One region of the Rhodococcus sp. WB9 genome, then DNA from elsewhere that is predicted to be linked to it. Evidence: riboswitches for the same ligand, from Rfam matches in the RefSeq annotation. Region 1 holds a riboswitch; the other holds the start of a gene.
The links. Region 1 has a riboswitch for glycine ahead of FND50_RS32135 (DUF5058 family protein). Riboswitches for the same ligand answer to the same signal wherever they lie in the genome.

Region 1 (8,835 bases):
GCCGTCGACTGCTCCGACCGCAGCTCGCGGAGGAAGTCGATGCCGTCGCGACCGGGAAGCATGACGTCGCTGAGCACGAGATTCGGTGTGCGGGCGGCGACATGCTTCAGCGCGGACTCCACGTCGGCGACGGCGTCGACGTCCCATCCCTGCTCCTGCAGCAATCGGGTGAGGTACGCCCGCAGGTCCGGGTGATCTTCGACGAGCAGGATGCGGTGGCCGTCCGCTCCGCGTTCGTTCGAACCGTCGACCTCGACGGACGGTTTCCGCTGTTCGACATCGCCGAAGGACGTTACCGCGCCGACGGGCCGGTCGTCTGCCCGCGGGGTCGCGCCGTCCGGTGCCGGGATCCGCGGTACGCGGACGGTGAAGGTGCTGCCCCGGTCCGGGGCGCTGTCGAGGTCGACGGAACCGCCGAGCGCCGCGGCGAGATCGGACACCAGGGAAAGCCCGATGCCGACGCCCCCACCGCTGCCCGACCCGCCGGCCTCGACGCGATGGAACCTGTCGAATACGCGTTCCCGTTCTTCGGCGGGAATCCCCACACCCGTGTCGGTCACGCTCAGCACCAACCGGCCGGCGTCCTGGCGGAGCGCTACAGACACGGATCCGGACCGGGTGTACTTGACCGCGTTCGACACGAGATTCAGCACGATCTTCACCCACATCTCGCGGTCCACTTCGACCAGGCCGGAGGCTTCGTCGAGATCGGTTCGGAGCGCGAGTCCCGCCTGCGCGGCGGCCGAATCGAACATGCTCACGCAGTCGGCCGTCAATTGGCCGATATCAGTCGGCTCCGTGTGTGGCAGAAGCTGGCCGGCTTCCGCCTTGGACAGATCGAGAAGGCCGTCGACGAGCTGCTGCAGCCGGACCGCCGCACGATAGGCGGCCGCGATCGCTTCGCGCCGATCTGCGGGAGACTCGTCCTCGGACTGCTCGCGCACAATCTCGAGGGGTCCGAGCAACAGGGTCAGCGGGGTACGGAACTCGTGACTGACGTTCTGGAAGAACCGCGTCTTCGCAGCGTCGAGTTCCGCCAGTGCAGCGGCGCGGTCCCGCTCGAACTCGTAGGCCAGGGCGTCCGTGACCAGGGTCGACACCTTCGCCGTGACCAGCTCGACGAAGCCCCGATACGCGTCGTCGAAGGCGCGATACGGACTGATCCCGAGCACCAGCACACCTACCGGCTCCGCGTGACCCGTCACGATCAACGGGCACAGCCTCACCTCCGTCACCGCCTTCGACCCGGCAGGCTCGAACGCCACTCCCGACGCCCGGACACGGTGGCGGGTGACGTCGGTCGCCGGGATCCAGGCGGGCCTGAACTCGCCGTCGTAGTCCACCCCGGCGGCGCCGACGAGCACAAGGTCGTCGGGCTCGTCGTCACCCGAGCCGCCGGCGACCTCCCGGCGGAGGTAGATCGCGGCCAGCGGAACGTCTTGCCCGTTGTCGCCGAGTACCCGCACGACCGCACGACAGGCATCGACGAGCGGATCGTCGCCGCCTGCGGTGGAGACCATGCCCAGTTGCCGCAGAGTCTCGAGTCGGCGCTCGCCGACCACGGTCGCGGTCACATCGGTCGTCGCCACGAAGATCCCGGCGACGTTCCCGTCCTCGTCCTGCACCGGACTGTAGGAGAACGTCCAGTACGTCTCCTCGAGGTACCCGTGCCGCAGCAGGTACAGCGGCTGATTCTCTGTGTAGGTCGCTGCGCCACCCGACATCACCTGCTCGGCGAGCGGTCCCACCTCGTCCCAGATCTCCGCCCAGCACTGCGCCCCAGGTTCACCGATCGCCGCGGGGTACTTGGCACCGAGGACCCGGGTGTACGCGTCGTTGAAGATCTGCACGAGCTCAGGCCCCCACCAGAGCAACATCGGGACCTCGGAGGGCAGCACGGTCCGTACTGCCGCCCGCAGTTCGACAGACCAGGTCTCGACCGGGCCCAGCGGCGTGGCCGCCCAATCGGTGCGGCGTAGCCGCTCCCGTGTCTCGCCCGGCCCGGCGAACAACCGATCCGCCGACCAGGCGTTACCGAAACCCGAGCCAGTCACATCCATGGACCTTTCGCCCACTGCCGGTCGCCCGGTCCCCATCCAGTTGTCATCACTGAAATGATCACCCAGCACCGCATCCCACCGCCACTTCTGTATTCCGACATTCGGAAGTGAAGTTGGAAACGAGTGACCTCTCCGCCACGGTAGGTGAGTCGTGAGCCACATCACAGCCCACCTCCGAGGAAGAGCAGGTCCCGCGCATGCAATTCGACCTACGCGAACGCATCGACAGCAGTCCGATGACGCGCTACCAATGGGGCGCCATCGCCATCTGCGGTCTACTCAACGTGCTCGACGGCTTCGACGTCCTCGTCATGGCGTTCACCGCACAGTCGGTGTCGCAGGAGTGGGATCTGTCCGGCTCCGTCGTCGGCCTCCTGCTCAGCGCCGGACTGTTCGGCATGGCCGCGGGATCGCTGTTCCTGGCACCGTGGGCTGACACCATCGGCCGCCGCGCCATGATCCTGCTGTGCCTGGCACTCGCGTCGACGGGCATGCTGCTGTCGGCGATCAGCCAGAACGCGATGCAACTCGGCCTGCTCCGCGCCCTCACCGGCGTCGGCATCGGCGGAATCCTCGCCAGCAGCAACGTCATCGCCAGTGAGTACGCGTCGAACCGCTGGCGCGGGCTCGCAGTGAGTCTCAATTCCACCGGTTACGCCGTCGGCGCCACCCTCGGCGGAATCATCGCCGTCGTCCTGCAGAACTCGCTCGGCTGGCGTTCGGTGTTCCTGTTCGGTGGACTGTGCACGGCGGCGATAATCCCCGTCGTCTACGCCCGGCTCCCCGAATCGATCGACTTCCTGCTCGTCCGGCGACCGGCCAACGCCCTCGACCGGATCAACGCCTTCGCCCATCGGGTCGGTCAGCCGCGACTCGACGAGCTGCCCGCACCGCGTGCCGCCGCCACCGCCGACGCCGGATTCGCGATGCGCGTCCTGCTGTCCCCCCAGCGCCGCCGCAGCACACTCCTGGTGTGGTTCGCGTTCTTCATGGCGATGTTCGGCTTCTACTTCGTCACCAGCTGGACCCCGAAACTGCTGGTCGAGGCGGGCATGTCCGCGAACCAGGGCGTCACCGGCGGAGTGCTCCTCAACCTCGGCGGCATCTTCGGCGCCACCCTGCTCGGGGCGCTGTCCGCACGTTTCGCGCTGAAGCGTGTGCTCATCGCCTACATGGCGATCGCGGGCGTACTGCTCGTCGTTTTCGTGCCCGCCACCGCGTCCATCGTCATCGCGTTCCTGCTCGGCGCCCTGATCGGCGTCTTCGCCAACGGCTGCATCGCCGGGCTGTACGCGATCACGCCGTCGGTCTACTCGCCCGCCGTCCGGGCCACCGGCGTCGGCTGGGGCATCGGCATCGGCCGCGTCGGCGCCATCGCGTCCCCGATCGTCGCGGGCGCCCTCCTCGACCGCGACTGGTCGCCCACTCAGCTGTACATCCTCGTCGCCGTGTCCTTCGTCCTCGCTGGACTCGCCGTATCGCGACTGCGGTTCGAGAAGACCGGCGTGGACGCCGGGGACGCCACCGCAGATGCGCCGCTGACCACCCACTGAGGCGGCTCCGCCGCCCGTGCGCCTTTCTGGTTGCTGGAACAACCACAAAGGCGCACGGGCCCGGAGGGCCTAGAGCCCGACCTTCGACAGGATCGCCGTCATCGCCGCCTGGACGCCGGTGGACAGGGTGGGCTCCGCGACGGGGGCGAAGAACGGTGAGTGGTTCACCGGCACAGGCTTTCCGCTCTCGAGGGTCTCCGCGGTGTGGCCACCGAACATCCAGAACACCGACGGCACGCCGATCACCTCGGCGAGCAGACCGAAGTCCTCCGAACCCATCATCGGGGACGACGGCTCGACGTTGTTCTCGCCCAGCACCTTCTGGAGTTCGGCGACGAGTTCTGCGGTGGCATCGGGATCGTTGTAGTTGCGCGGGAACGTGTACAGCTCCTCGATCAGCGGCTTCGGCGCCCCGGATGCGGCGGCCTCGGCGTAGATGATGCGGCGCAGCGCGGCGTTGACCTGCTCGCGCACCTCGGGGTCGAGGGTGCGCACGTTGATCGTGAACTCGGCCCGGTCCGCGATGATGTTTTCCTTCAACTCCGCGTGGAACGTGGCGACCGTGACCACCGCCGGCTTCAGGGGGTGCACTTCGCGGGACACGATGGTCTGGATGCGGTTGATCATGTTGACACCCTGGATGATCGGGTCGATCGAATCCTGGGGCTGGGAGCCGTGCGACCCCTGGCCGTAGACGGTGACCTTCAGCGAATCGGCCATGGCCATCGCGTCGCCACTCGTGACGTGCACGGTGCCGGCCAGCATCGGCCCGACGTGCTGCCCGAAGATGATCTCCGGCTTGGGTGCCCGGTCCCACAGACCGTCCTCGACCATCGCCTTCGCCCCGGCCGCCGTTTCCTCGCCCGGCTGGAAGAGGAACACGATCGTTCCGGCCCACGCCTCCCGCGCACCGGCGAGCAGTTCGGCGACGGTGAGGAGGGTGGCGACGTGCGTGTCGTGGCCGCAGCCGTGCATCACGGGCACCTCGGTGCCGTCGTCGAGGCGCCCGGTGGCCGCGCTGGCGTAGTCGACGCCGGTGTCCTCCGCGATCGGCAGCCCATCCGAATCGGCGCGGAAGGCCACCGTGGGGCCTTCGCCGTTGGTCAGGACACCCACCACGCCGGTGCCGCCGCAGACGAAGGTGTCGATCCCGAGGGCGACGAGGGAACTCTGGATCAGCTCGGCGGTCTTGTGTTCCTGCATCGACAGTTCCGGGTTCGCGTGCAGGTGGTGGTACAGGTCGTGCATCTTCGTCCGCAGCTCGTCGGTGAGCGCGATCGGCAGGTCGGTCATGAAGCCTTCTTTCGAATCAGGTGAAGGTGAGATGTCTCCGCGTATCGATTCTTACTCGATGGTCGCGAGCTCGGCCGGGCTCTGGTCGTTCTTGTTCCGGAGGAACCAGGCGAGGACCGCCGTGACGATCACGGCGATGGCGGTGGACGACAGCGCGAGGCTCGGCATCGCCGGAACCACGACGAACGTGATGATCGCGGCCACCAGCAGCGCGACCACCGTGGCCCGGGGCTGCTTCATCGACACGATCGCCTGCACGAGGACCGCCCCCAGGACCGAGGGAAGGATGTACGAACGGGTGACGGTCACGATGTCGGCGGGTATCACACTGATCAGCCAGGTGCCGAGCAGCCCGACGAACACGGCCAGCGACACTAGGTGCACCATCGCGGCGCCGCAGATCGCCAGGACCGCAGCGAGTTCGGCCCGCTTGGTTCCCGGTTTCGCTCCGATGTTCGTCTGCGCGATCAGCGCGGCAGGCAACAGCTTGTTCGCGATATTGCCGATCATGAACGCCTGGTACATCGCGGCCGGACCGAGGATGGGGAAATAGGTCAGGGGCTCGACCAGCCAGATGATGAAGAATGTCCCGGCCACCGCAGCGAACGCGGTCCACAACTGGCCTGCGGTGACGTCCACCTCACCCGAGAACACCAGATACAGGGGCGCGCCGATCGACAGGAGCAACCCGATGATCATCGTGATACGACCCCAGCGGGACGTCGTCTTGTCGAACTCGGCGAGTTCACGTGCGCCGGTGGACACCGTTACGGCTTCGTCGGTAGTCATCGAAAAGTCCTTTCCGTGCGAGTCGTGAATCAGGAGGTGACGAGGTCGGTGACGGTGAGGGCCACGAGGATCGAAATGCCCAGCCCCCATTCGCGGAGCCAGCTCTTGCCGAACGTCTGGGCCACGAACAGGCAGATCCCCATCGCGACGGCGGAGGCGGCGAACGCGACGATGTGATAGCTGGACTTCGTCAATTCCTGAAAGCCCAGCGACGCGAACGCGCCGATCAGGGCCGCGGACGGAACGACGGCCATCAACGCCGGATTCACCGTGCGGATCTTCGCGTCACCCCGCTTGAGCAGCGGAGTGAGGACGAGCGCGGACAGCATCCACATCACGCCGCCGATGCTCATCGCGAAGAAGGCGACGACGAAGACGTTCTGGGTGTACGTGTCGGCGCCGAGTTTCGCGCCCATCGAGTCGGCGGCGATGCTGGCCGCGGACACGTCGTACGCGGCCGAGCCGATCAGGCCGATGCGGGCCAGGACAGCGGGCGTGCCGAAGAGGGCGAGGAGGGCAATCGCCACGAGGCAGACCGCCAGGGACGGTCCGATCGCCGACACGGCACCGGAGCGGAACGACACTTTCATGTCTTCCGGTGACATGTCCGCGACGGGTGCCACCTTGCGGACCGCGGTCATGTAGATCGCCGACTGAACGACGATGACGACGAAGATGCCGGCAACGGCCACCCAGAGAACAGGCGAGTTGGCGACAGCCATGATGTCCGTGGATGCCCCACTAGCAGTCACATTCATGGATCTCCCAGGGAGAGTGAGTAACCGGCGAACCGATCACTCGAGCGATGTGAGGGTGATCCGGTGGCTCACCTCGGTTGACACCCGCTCTGTTCTGTAACCTGAGAGTTTGGAGACACACTCGTGCGAGTGGTCATCGTGCCCCGTCGGTGAACGTGCCGTTACAGGCGACACGCTGCTCTCCAGAGTTCCCGACCCTGACTGTCCTGGTGCCTGAGAGTTTGTGGGTACTTGCTCCTTCGGCGCCCGGGACTCGGTCCCGGAACTCTCCAGCCAGGTTCATAGGGAGAAACCACTTTGATGGTTCCGAATCGAACTGACTCGAGACGTACTGTTCCGCAGACGTATTACGAAAACATGACTCCGTCGTTCCGGCGTGTTAATTCACCCTCCCGGGAGGAAATCGCCAGTGCGCGTTCGCATACCGAACACCCCATGTGAGTGGCAAAGCGTGCGCCAGCACACTTTGCCACTCACATGGGGGTCAGCCGTGGACGTGGAGTGGTTTGCCGGCCACTGCCATCAGCGCCTCACCGAGCGCCTCGCCCTGAGTGGGGTGGGCGTGCACGAACTTCGCCGCCTGCGCGGCGTCGACCTCGAAGTTGTAGAGCAGCTGCGCCTCACCGATCAGCTCACCGACTCGGTCGCCGACCATGTGCACGCCGACCACGACCCCGGTCGGCGCCACCACGAGTTTGACCGCCCCCGACGTCTTCAGGATCTGGCTCTTGCCGTTGCCGGCGAGGTCGTAGGTGACGGTCTCGACGTTCTCGCCGAACTTCTCCCGGGCCGCGGTCTCGGTCAACCCGACGGACGCGACCTCGGGGTGGGAGTAGGTGACACGAGGGATGCCGGTCTCGTCGATGACGTCCGGACGGAGCCCGGCGATTTCCTCGGCCACGAAGATGCCCTGCTGGAACCCGCGGTGGGCCAGCTGGAGCCCGGGGACGATGTCGCCGACCGCGAAGACGTTCGGCACCGTGGTGCGCAGTCGGTCACTGGTCACCACGAAGCCCTTTTCGAGCATCACTCCGGTCTCCTCGTACCCCATGGACGCGGTGTTGGGTCCGCGCCCCACTGCGACCAGCAGGACGTCGGCGTCGAGTATGTCGCCGGAGCCGAGGGTTACCGACACTGCATCCGCGTCCTGCGTCACCTCCGTCACCCGCACACCTGTCTTCGCGGTGATCTTGCGGCGACGGAACGCCCGCTCGAGGTACTTGGAGATCGTCTCGTCCTCGTTCGGCACCAGCCGAGGCATCGCCTCGACGATCGTCACCGACGCACCGAACGACGCCCAGACACTGGCGAATTCGACGCCGATGACGCCGCCGCCGAGAATGATCGCCTTCTTCGGGACCGACGGCAACACGAGAGCCTGGTCGCTGGTGACGACCCGGCCACCGATGCCGATGCCGGGTAGCGTTTTCGGCGACGACCCCGTTGCCAGGACGACGGCGCCGCCCGTGATCAACTCGTCGTCGACCTCCACTCCGTTGGGTCCGACCAACCGTCCACGGCCGTTGACGACGGTAATGCCGTACGAGTCGACGAGGCCCTGCAGTCCCTTGTGCAGGCGGGTGACGATCGTATTCTGGTAGCTCAGCACCTTCTCGAGGTCGACACCGTCGAACGTGACGTCGACACCGAACTGCGAGGCCGTGCGCGCACTGTCGGCGACTTCGGCGGAGTGCAGCAGCGCCTTCGTCGGAATGCACCCCTGATGCAGGCACGTGCCGCCGAGTTCGTTCTCCTCGATGAGAATGACCGAACGGCCCAGTTCGGCCGAGCGGATGGCGGCCGCGTAGCCGCCGGAACCGCCGCCGAGGACGACGACATCTGCAGATCGGTGGGACATGGTAACTCCTTGCTGGAACGGAAGAGAATGGGGTTCAGTGAATTGCGTTCGCGGCGACGGCTTCTGCGTGCAAGTGACCGGCACGGTAGGAGGAGCGCACGAGCGGACCGGACAGGACGCCGAGGAATCCGATCTCGCGGGCGATCCCATCGAGCGTGACGAACTCGTCCGGCGTCGCCCACCGCGCCACCGGGTGATGCCGGGCCGACGGCCGGAGGTACTGCGTGATGGTGATCAACTGGCAGCCGGCGGTATGCAGGTCCCGGAGGGCCAGGATCACCTCATCCGTGGTCTCCCCCATCCCGAGGATCAGGTTCGACTTGGTGATCAGGCCGTCCTCCCGAGCCCGCGTGATCACCTCGAGGGACCGCTCGTACGTGAAGGCGGGCCGGATACGACGGAAGATCCGGGGAACGGTCTCCACATTGTGCGCGAGTACTTCCGGGCGGGTGTCGAACACCTCGCGTAGTTGCGCAGCGTCGGCATTGAAATCGGGGATCAGCAGTTCGACGCCGGTGCCCGGG
Region 2 (9,436 bases), 2.0 Mb from region 1:
ACCCTCGGGGTATCGGCGTTTCTCGATCGCCGACTGTGAACGACTGCGCTACGTCCTCACTGCGCAGCGCGATCAGTATCTGCCGCTGAAGGTCATCAAGGAGCAGCTCGAGGCCATCGACAGAGGTGTGGCCACGGTCGGCGCAGGCGATTCGTCGCCGCGCCGGCCGCGCGCGCTCACCGTGGCCCCGGGCGAGGTGTCCCCGGAGGAGTTCCGCGCCGACCGCGAGGTGCGGATCAGTCGCGACGACCTGATCTCCCGGGCGGGAATCGACGAGAAGTACCTCGGCGAACTGACCCGCGGAGGGCTGGTCGTTCCCGGGCCGGCGGGGTTCTTCGACGAGGACGCGGTGACCCTCGCGCGCACCGCGAGGGCGATGTCCGAATTCGGACTCGAGGTGCGGCACCTGAGGGCGTTCAAACTGGCGGCCGACCGCGAGGCCGGCTTGGTCGCGCAGATCGCCGGCCCCGTCGCCAAGGGCCGCGACGCCGGCGCACGTGATCGCGCCGAGGAGATGGTGCGCGAACTGGCCGCCCTGTCCCTGACGTTGCACACCTGCCTGGTGAAGTCGGCAGTCCGGGGTGCGCTCGATCGGTGAGCTGAGCTCGCCGACCGTCCCAACTTCCCAACGACGCTGCGCTCGAACGGCTGTACGGTCGAAGAGCAGACACGAATCGAATAGAATCCTGGTACGGCATTGTGTGCCGCGGACGGACCATTGCAGGGTGGAGGCAGACGCGATGAGCGAAATGCACGTGATCGGAGTTCGTGTCGAGCAGCCCCAAAACCAACCTGTTCTGCTGTTGCGTGAAACCGACGGCGAGCGGTACCTGCCCATCTGGATCGGCCAGACCGAGGCCACCGCGATCGCACTCGAACAGCAGGGCGTCGAGCCGGCGCGTCCGCTGACCCACGACCTGATCAAGAACCTGATCGAAGCCTTCGGCCGCACGCTGAAGGAAGTTCGCATCGTGGACCTGCGCGAGGGCACGTTCTACGCCGACCTCGTGTTCGACCAGAACACCCGCGTCTCGGCCCGCCCGTCCGACTCCATCGCCATCGCACTGCGGATCGGGGTACCGATCTTCGCCGAGGAGGCGGTACTCACGGAGGCCGGTCTGGTCATGCCCGACGAGCGTGAGGACGAGGTCGAGAAGTTCAAAGAATTCCTCGAGTCCGTGTCGCCGGACGATTTCAAGGCCACTGACGGCTAGATTGCATCTGCGGAAGAGCCTCGGGCGCGCAGTAACGGTTGAGGTTCTTCCGGCGCGTTGCGTTGACCCCGTCTCTTCGGAGTCATAGCGTTCGGTGCAGTGATTATCTGCCCTGCAGATTGTATCGGGCGTACGCTGAGTAGGTTCAGGGTACGGACTTGCTCGATGTCACTGGTGGCGCTTGCGCCGCTCGATGTGCTGCGGCTGTGCCGCGGACACTGGCGACGCGCGTCACAGGCGCACTGATCGTCGGGTTCAGTGCAACATGCGAGAGGGAGTAGTCAGTGGGAGATCGGCCGCAGGAGAATGCGCTGAATCTTGCGCCCGGCGACAACGTTGCCGAGTCCGAATTCAGCTCCGAGGAGATCCAACCGGGCCTCTTCCCGGACGATTCCGTGCCCGACGACCTCGTCGGATACCGCGTCCCCATCGCCTGCCAGATCGCGGGAATCACCTACCGCCAGCTCGATTACTGGGCTCGCACATCCCTCGTCGTGCCGTCCATTCGCGGCGCAGCAGGTTCGGGCAGCCAACGGCTGTACTCGTTCAAAGACATCCTCGTCCTCAAGATCGTCAAGCGTCTGCTCGACACCGGAATATCCTTGCAGAACATCCGCGTGGCCGTCGACCACCTCCGTAAGCGCGGAGTGCGGGACTTGGCCAAGATCACACTTTTCTCGGACGGGACCACGGTCTACGAGTGCACCTCGCCCGAAGAGGTCGTCGATCTGCTCCAGGGCGGGCAGGGCGTCTTCGGTATCGCGGTGAGCGGCGCCATGCGCGAACTGACCGGCACCATCGCCGATTTCCCGGCAGAGCGCGCCGACGGCGGCGCGAGCGAGCAGAGCCCCGAGGACGAACTGGCGTCGCGGCGCAAGAACCGCGCGAGCCGCAAGACGGGCTAGCCCGCATCCACCGGAGCGCGGCGCTGCCTGCGCCGTCCTCTGCAGCCGTGACATAGACTGGCTGTGCGTCGACGCCGTGCGGGAGAGTTCCGGGCACTGCAAGCACAGAAACATCGTGTGTGCGGGAGTTCGGGCGCCGAAGGAGCAACACCTCCCCGTCAATCTCTCAGGCAGACAGGACCGTGCGGGCTCCGACGTCTCTGGAAAGCGGTGGGAGCACCCACCCGCCCACGGGGAAAGGGCCGTCTTCACAGGTGAACGACGGTACCCGAATCTCTCAGGCGCTCGACTCGAGCAGGCGACAGAGGGGGAGGGACGTTCCGCTACGCGGAGCGTGTCCTGATCCTCCGAACTGCTTGGGAGTTGTCGTGATCGACGCTGGAAGCCGTACATTCGCCGATCGTCATGTCGGCCCGAACGCTGCGGAACTCGCGCACATTCTCGAGTTAATCGGAGCTGATTCGCTCGACGACCTCGCGTCGAAGGCCGTCCCCGCCGTCATCCTGGACGGGGTCACGGGCGGCATCGCGGACGGGCTCGACGCGCTGCCCGCCCCGGTGTCCGAGCACGAAGCGCTCGCCGAACTGTCCGCACTCGCCGCACAGAACACCGTGGCGACGTCCATGATCGGTCTCGGCTACTACGACACCCTCACCCCGCCGGTCCTGATCCGGAACATCATCGAGAACCCGGCCTGGTACACGGCCTACACGCCGTACCAGCCCGAGATCAGCCAGGGCCGCCTCGAAGCCCTCCTCAACTTCCAGACGATGGTCGCCGACCTGACCGGCATGGAGGTCGCCAACTCGTCGATGCTCGACGAGGCCACCGCCGCCGCCGAGGCGATGACACTGCTGCGCCGCGCGAGCAAGAGCAACTCCCCGCGGTTCGTCGTCGACGCCGACCTGTTCCCGCAGACGCTGGCCGTCGTCGAGACCCGGGCCGAGCCGCTCGGCATCGAGATCGTGGTGGCCGACCTGTCCGCCGGCCTGCCGGACGGTGACTTCTTCGGCGTCCTCGCGCAGATGCCCGGCGGGTCCGGCCGCATCGTCGACTACACCGATGTGATCGCCGCCGCCCACGAGCGCGGCGCACTGGTCGCCGTCGGGGCAGATCTGCTGGCGCTCACCCTCCTCACCCCGCCCGGCGAGATCGGGGCCGACGCCTGCTTCGGCACCACCCAGCGGTTCGGTGTCCCCATGGGCTTCGGTGGCCCGCACGCCGGCTACCTCGCCGTGCACACCAAGCACGCACGTCAACTCCCCGGGCGTCTGGTGGGCGTCTCCGTCGACGCCGACGGTGACAAGGCGTACCGGCTGGCGCTGCAGACCCGGGAGCAGCACATTCGCCGCGAGAAGGCGACGTCGAACATCTGCACCGCACAGGTGCTGCTGGCGATTCTGGCGGCCATGTACGCCAGCTACCACGGCGCCGAGGGACTGAAGGCGATCGCCCTGCGCGTCGCGAACACGGCGCACTCCCTGGCGGCCGCGCTCCGCAAGACCGGGGCGGTCGTCGTCCACGAGCACTTCTTCGACACCATTCTCGTGCGAGTCGACGGCCGGGCGGCGGACGTGGTGACGAAGGCGAAGGACGCGGGGATCAACCTACGGCTCGTCGACGCCGATCACGTCGCCATCGCGTGCGACGAAGCTACCACCGACGACGACGTCGCCCACGTGCTCGCGGCGTTCGGTGGCGAAGGCGCCGTGACCGAGGACGCGGGCACGTCCGTCCCCGACTCGCAGCTCCGTGGATCCGACTACCTGCAGCACGAGGCGTTCACCCGGTACCGCACCGAGACGGCGATGCTGCGCTACCTGCGGGCGTTGTCCGACAAGGACATCGCACTCGACCGCAGCATGATCCCGCTCGGTTCCTGCACGATGAAGCTCAATGCCACCGCCGAGATGGAGGCGATCACCTGGCCAGCGTTCGCCGGACTGCACCCGTTCGCGCCGACCGGGGACACACCGGGAATTCTCCGCATCATCAAGGACCTCGAGAACTGGCTCGTCGCCGTCACCGGCTACGACGCGGTCAGCCTGCAGCCGAATGCCGGTAGCCAGGGCGAGTACGCGGGGTTGCTCGCGATCCGCAACTACCACCTCAGCCGCGGCGACGACCACCGCGACACGTGCCTCATCCCGTCGAGCGCCCACGGCACCAACGCCGCATCCGCGGTCATGGCCGGGATGCGCGTCGAGGTCGTCGCGTGCCGCCCGAACGGTGACGTGGACCTGGACGACCTGCGGGCGAAGATCGCCGACCATGCCGAGCGTCTCGCCGCGATCATGATCACCTACCCGTCCACGCACGGTGTGTACGAGCACGAGATCGCCGACATCTGCGCTGCCGTCCACGACGCCGGCGGCCAGGTGTACGTCGATGGCGCCAACCTCAACGCCCTGGTCGGCCTGGCCCGTCCCGGCCGGTTCGGCGGCGACGTGAGCCACCTCAACCTGCACAAGACGTTCTGCATCCCGCACGGTGGCGGTGGCCCCGGTGTCGGTCCGATCGGTGTGCGGTCCCACCTCACGCCGTTCCTGCCCGGCCATCCGCTCGCACCCGAACTCGGCACCGCCGGACCGATCTCGGCGGCCCCGTACGGCAGTGCGTCGATCCTCCCGATCACGTGGGCGTACATCCGGATGATGGGCGCCGTCGGGCTGCGTCGCGCAAGCCTGACCGCCATCGCCTCGGCCAACTACATCGCGCGCCGCCTGGACGAGTACTTCCCCGTCCTCTACACCGGCGAGGGGGGAATGGTGGCCCACGAGTGCATCCTCGACCTCCGGCCGATCACCAAGGACACCGGTGTGACCGTGGACGACGTCGCAAAGCGCCTCGCCGACTACGGTTTCCACGCACCGACGATGAGCTTCCCGGTGGCGGGCACCCTGATGGTGGAGCCCACCGAGAGCGAGAACCTCGAAGAGATCGACGCCTTCTGCGAGGCGATGATCGCGATCCGCGCCGAGATCGACCGCGTGGGTACGGGGGAGTGGCCGGTGGATGACAACCCGTTGCGCGGTGCCCCGCACACGGCCGGTTGCCTCGCAGCGGAGTGGAACCACCCCTACACCCGTGAGACGGCGGTGTTCCCCCGCGGCAAGGCACGGCCGAAGGTGTGGCCGGCGGTCCGGCGCATCGACGGCGCGCACGGCGACCGAAACCTCGTGTGCTCCTGCCCGCCGATCTCCGCGTTCGAAGGCGCCTGACACCGACGATGCCCGGCCCACTCACGCGGGGCGGGCATCGCTCGCTCAGTCCTCGCGCACCAGCTCGAGGATCGTGATCTCCGGTGGGGCGGCCACGCGCACGGGCGGACCCCACGTGCCCACACCGCGAGTGGTGTACAGGACGGTGTTCCCGATGCGGTCCAGTCCCGTCACCGACGGCTGCTGCAGCGGCACCAGATAACCCAACGGCCACATCTGCCCGCCGTGGGTGTGCCCCGACAGTTGCAGGTCGACGCCGAGGTCGGACGCTTCCAGTGCCTGCCGCGGTTCGTGCGCGAGCAGCACGACGAACGTCGACGGATCGCGTCCGGCGAGCGCGGCGGATAGATCGGGTTCGTACGGGGCGGGCGAGGAGTAGTCGTGGATGCCCGCGATGTCGAGAGTGGCGTCGCCTCGGGTGATCGTCGCGCGTTCGTTGCGCAGCGTCCGGATACCCAGTCGGTCCCACACGTCCAGCCATCGGCCACCGTCGTCGGCGTAGAACTCGTGATTGCCGCTGACACCGAACACCCCGAGCGGGGCCTCGACGTCGCCGAGCGGTTGCAGATCGGGCGATACCTTCGCGACGGTACCGTCGACCAGATCGCCCGCGATCGCGACAAGATCCGGCTGCTCCGCGTTCACCAAATCGACCACACGCCGAGTGAAATCCACTCCTCGCGCCGGGCCGACGTGGAGGTCGGACACGAGCGCCACACGTACACCGTCGAACTCGGCGGGGAGACGTTTCAGCGGCACCCGAACCCGCACGATCCGCGGCCGCGCGGCCTCCGACACCCCGTAGCCGGCGGCGCCGACGGCACCCACCACGACGACGGCGGTGGCGATGCGCAGGCCGCGCCGCCGTGACAGATCGACCTGTTCGCCGTTTCCGGTACCGCGCAGGCGGCCGAACAGCCGCGTCAGCAGTGACACCAGTGCGACCAGCAGAAGCCCGAGCACCAGATAGAACATCGCGCCGAGCCACACCCAGCCCATCCACCCCGGGGGACGCGCCCATCCCGGGTCGAAGGCTTCGCCGCTGCCGACGCCGATGACCGCGAGAACCCACAGAACCACGAGGGTCACGTCGACGACCACCGACCAGGGACGGCCGAGCCCGGTGGCCCGGACGAGTCGCCTGTGGAGCCACCAGCTGACGAGTGCGAGGAAGACCGCGAAGACCAGGAGCCTCGTCACGACAGCAGCCTGCTGATCGCGGTCGGCAAGGCCGCTCCCTCCGTGGATGCGACCTTCTCCAGCGACCCGCCGGTGCGATCGGCCAACGCCTGCAACGTGTTGAGGTCGGAATTCTCGCCGATCGTCACCACGTCGATGCGCACCGGCTTCGACGTGTTCGAGGCCGCGGCGATGGCCGACAGCAGATCCGCGCGCGCGACGGAGTCGTCGTTGGCGCCGTCGGTGACGAGCAGCACCGAGTTGGTGAGGCCCGGCGTGTATCCGTCGACCGCACTCTTGTAGGCAGCTTCGAGCGCCGTGTACGTGGAGGTTCCGGTGGCGGGTGTCGCCCTGGCGAGCCGGGCGTCGAGGGCCTGCCTGCGGGTGCCCTCGGTGAAACCGCCCGCCGAGAGCGGACCGGTCGCGACCACGGTCGTGTACGGGCGCGACCCGTCGAGTGTCGTGCTGTACTCCCACAGTCCGAGGTTCGATGAGTCCGGAGCACGGTCGACGTGGGCTGCGAGCGCTGCCGTCGTGTTCGCCAGGCGCGTCGCCGTTCCCTCGCGCTCACCCATCGAGCTGGAAACATCGAGCAGGACGGTGGAGGTGCGGGGCGTGATCGGATTCCGGATCACGTGCATCAGCTCGGCCGCAGCCGCCGCATCCGCGGGAACCAGGGTGGATTCGAAACCGGGAAAGGCCAGCGTGGTGTCGTCGGGGCGGGCAAGTCCCTCGACCCGGAACCCGGCGTCGGCCAGGACCTGCGCCTGTTCGGGTCGACGGACGAACTCCGCGAACTGCGCGGCGGCGCGGCTCTGCGTCTCGTCGACGGCCGGGCCCGCCAGGACGGCCGCCGGATGATCTGCCACGGGTGTCGGGCCTCTCGGTATCGATGTGGTGATGTCGGCTCCGGGTGCGTCGCGCAGGGCCTGGTAGACCTGCTGTTCGGTGGCCGCGACCGCGTGGATGTCGGAGGTCGCAGGATCGCCCTGCTCGGCCAGCGCGGTGAGTGCCTCCCGCGTCGTCGCGGGCTTCGTCCCCGACGACGCCTCGTAGCCGAGCGCCAGACCGGTGAGTGCCGACGTGACCGGAGCGGAACGCGCCTGCTCCTCCGTCACCGGACCCGTGCTGCTTCCCGTGACCGCGGCCGCGACCGCCTCGACTGCCATCTCCGTACTCTCGGCGCCGGGGCCGACGGGGAGCGCCATGCCCAGGCTGCCCCAGCCCGGCAGACCGAGAGCCGCGAGGGAATCGCGGCCGGTCTGCAATGACGGCAAGTCCTTCCAGTCGATCGCCGGCGTGCCCGGCGCATTCGCGAACGCCGTCCGGACCGCGAGCACCACCGGGCTGGTCGCCACGGGACGCGCTTCGCCGCTGATGACACCGGTTGCCGACACCTGCTTGACGGAATGCGAGCTCGACGGAATCCACAGAGCGGGCCGAGGTCCGAGGGCCGCTGCGTCCCACGCGCCGTCCGGCCCCGCGGACAAGGCGTCGCGCACTGCGTCGGACGCGACGGCAGTGACCGTCACGGACACGCACTGATCGCGTATCACCGGCGCCGTCTCCGTGAAATGGTCGGCAAGAGTCTGCAGCTGGGGTGCGATATCGGGATCCGCCGCGACCGCGAGCACGGATTCGCCTTCGACGCAGGCGCCCGCGGCAGCCACTCCCTGGTCGTTGATCCGGTCACGCAACTGGAACCAGCCCACCACGCCCAGCACGAGGACGACGACGAGACCGAGCACGATCAACGGCCCCCTGCTGATACCCCTGGCGCGCGATTCGCCGCGATGCTGCCCCACGTGCTTTCCAGCCCCTGTCCGACGAGTTCGACGTTGACCCTCGCAGTGTAGTGATGCGCAGGATCACCCCGGCCTGACACGTGAGTGGCGAAGCGTCCCGCGGGACGCTTCGCCACTCACGTGGGGGGCGACCGGGTCAGGCGTTGGCTGCTTTGTATTCGCGGCGGCGGCGGTGCAGGATCGGTTCGGTGTAGCCGGAGGGCTGGGTGGTGCCGTCGAGGATGAGTTCCTTCGCGGCCTGGAAGGCGATGTTGGTGTCGAAGTCCGGGGCCAGCGGCCGGTAGGTGGGATCGCCCTGGTTCTGCCGGTCCACCACCGGGGCCATCCGCTGCAGCGATTGCACGACCTGGTCGGCGGTGACCACACCGTGCCGGATCCAGTTCGCCAGCAACTGCGACGAGATGCGGAGGGTGGCGCGGTCCTCCATCAGGGCGACGTCGTGGATGTCGGGGACCTTGGAGCAGCCGACGCCGGCGTCGATCCAGCGGACCACGTACCCGAGGATGGACTGGCAGTTGTTGTCGAGTTCTTCCTGCTTCTCCGCGTCGGACCAGTCGGTGTTCGGGGCGAGGGGGATGGTGAGGATCTCGTCGAGGGTGGCCCGCCGGGTGCCCTCGAGCCGGTTCTGGACGGCGACGACGTCGACCTGGTGGTAGTGGGTGGCGTGCAGGGTGGCCCCGGTCGGGGACGGCACCCACGCGGTGTTCGCGCCGGCCTTGGGGTGGCCGATCTTCTGCTCGAGCATCTCGGCCATCAGCTCGGTCATCGCCCACATGCCCTTGCCGATCTGCGCCCGCCCCTGCAACCCGCAGGCGAGCCCGACGTCGACGTTCCAGTCCTCGTAGGCGGTGATCCAGGTCTGCTTCTTCATCTCGGCCTTGCGGATCATCGGCCCGGCCTCCATCGAGGTGTGGATCTCGTCGCCGGTGCGGTCGAGGAACCCGGTGTTGATGAACACCACCCGCTCACTGGCTTCCTTGATGCAGGCGGCGAGGTTGACGGTGGTGCGGCGTTCCTCGTCCATGATGCCGACCTTGAGGGTGTTGCCGGGCAGGCCGAGGACCTGCTCGACGCGGCCGAACAGTTCGGTGGTGAACGCGACCTCGTCGGGG

Region 2: another riboswitch for glycine. It lies ahead of gcvP (aminomethyl-transferring glycine dehydrogenase); the one in region 1 lies ahead of FND50_RS32135 (DUF5058 family protein).

The regions. Positions count from the first base shown of each region.
Region 1 covers NZ_CP041769.1:6,881,163-6,889,997, forward strand. The annotation lists gene FND50_RS32115 (response regulator) at 1-2,060, opposite strand, end outside; gene FND50_RS32120 (MFS transporter) at 2,258-3,613, shown strand; gene FND50_RS32125 (amidohydrolase) at 3,683-4,906, opposite strand; gene FND50_RS32130 (hypothetical protein) at 4,958-5,695, opposite strand; gene FND50_RS32135 (DUF5058 family protein) at 5,725-6,453, opposite strand; glycine riboswitch at 6,541-6,641, opposite strand; glycine riboswitch at 6,645-6,736, opposite strand; gene lpdA (dihydrolipoyl dehydrogenase) at 6,938-8,311, opposite strand; gene lipA (lipoyl synthase) at 8,346-8,835, opposite strand, start outside.
Region 2 covers NZ_CP041769.1:4,842,695-4,852,130, reverse strand. The annotation lists gene FND50_RS22490 (MerR family transcriptional regulator) at 1-598, shown strand, start outside; gene FND50_RS22485 (bifunctional nuclease family protein) at 741-1,214, shown strand; gene FND50_RS22480 (MerR family transcriptional regulator) at 1,499-2,119, shown strand; glycine riboswitch at 2,189-2,312, shown strand; gene gcvP (aminomethyl-transferring glycine dehydrogenase) at 2,488-5,340, shown strand; gene FND50_RS22470 (metallophosphoesterase) at 5,386-6,540, opposite strand; gene FND50_RS22465 (substrate-binding domain-containing protein) at 6,537-8,324, opposite strand; partial or broken gene FND50_RS22460 (malate synthase G) at 8,461-9,436, opposite strand, start outside.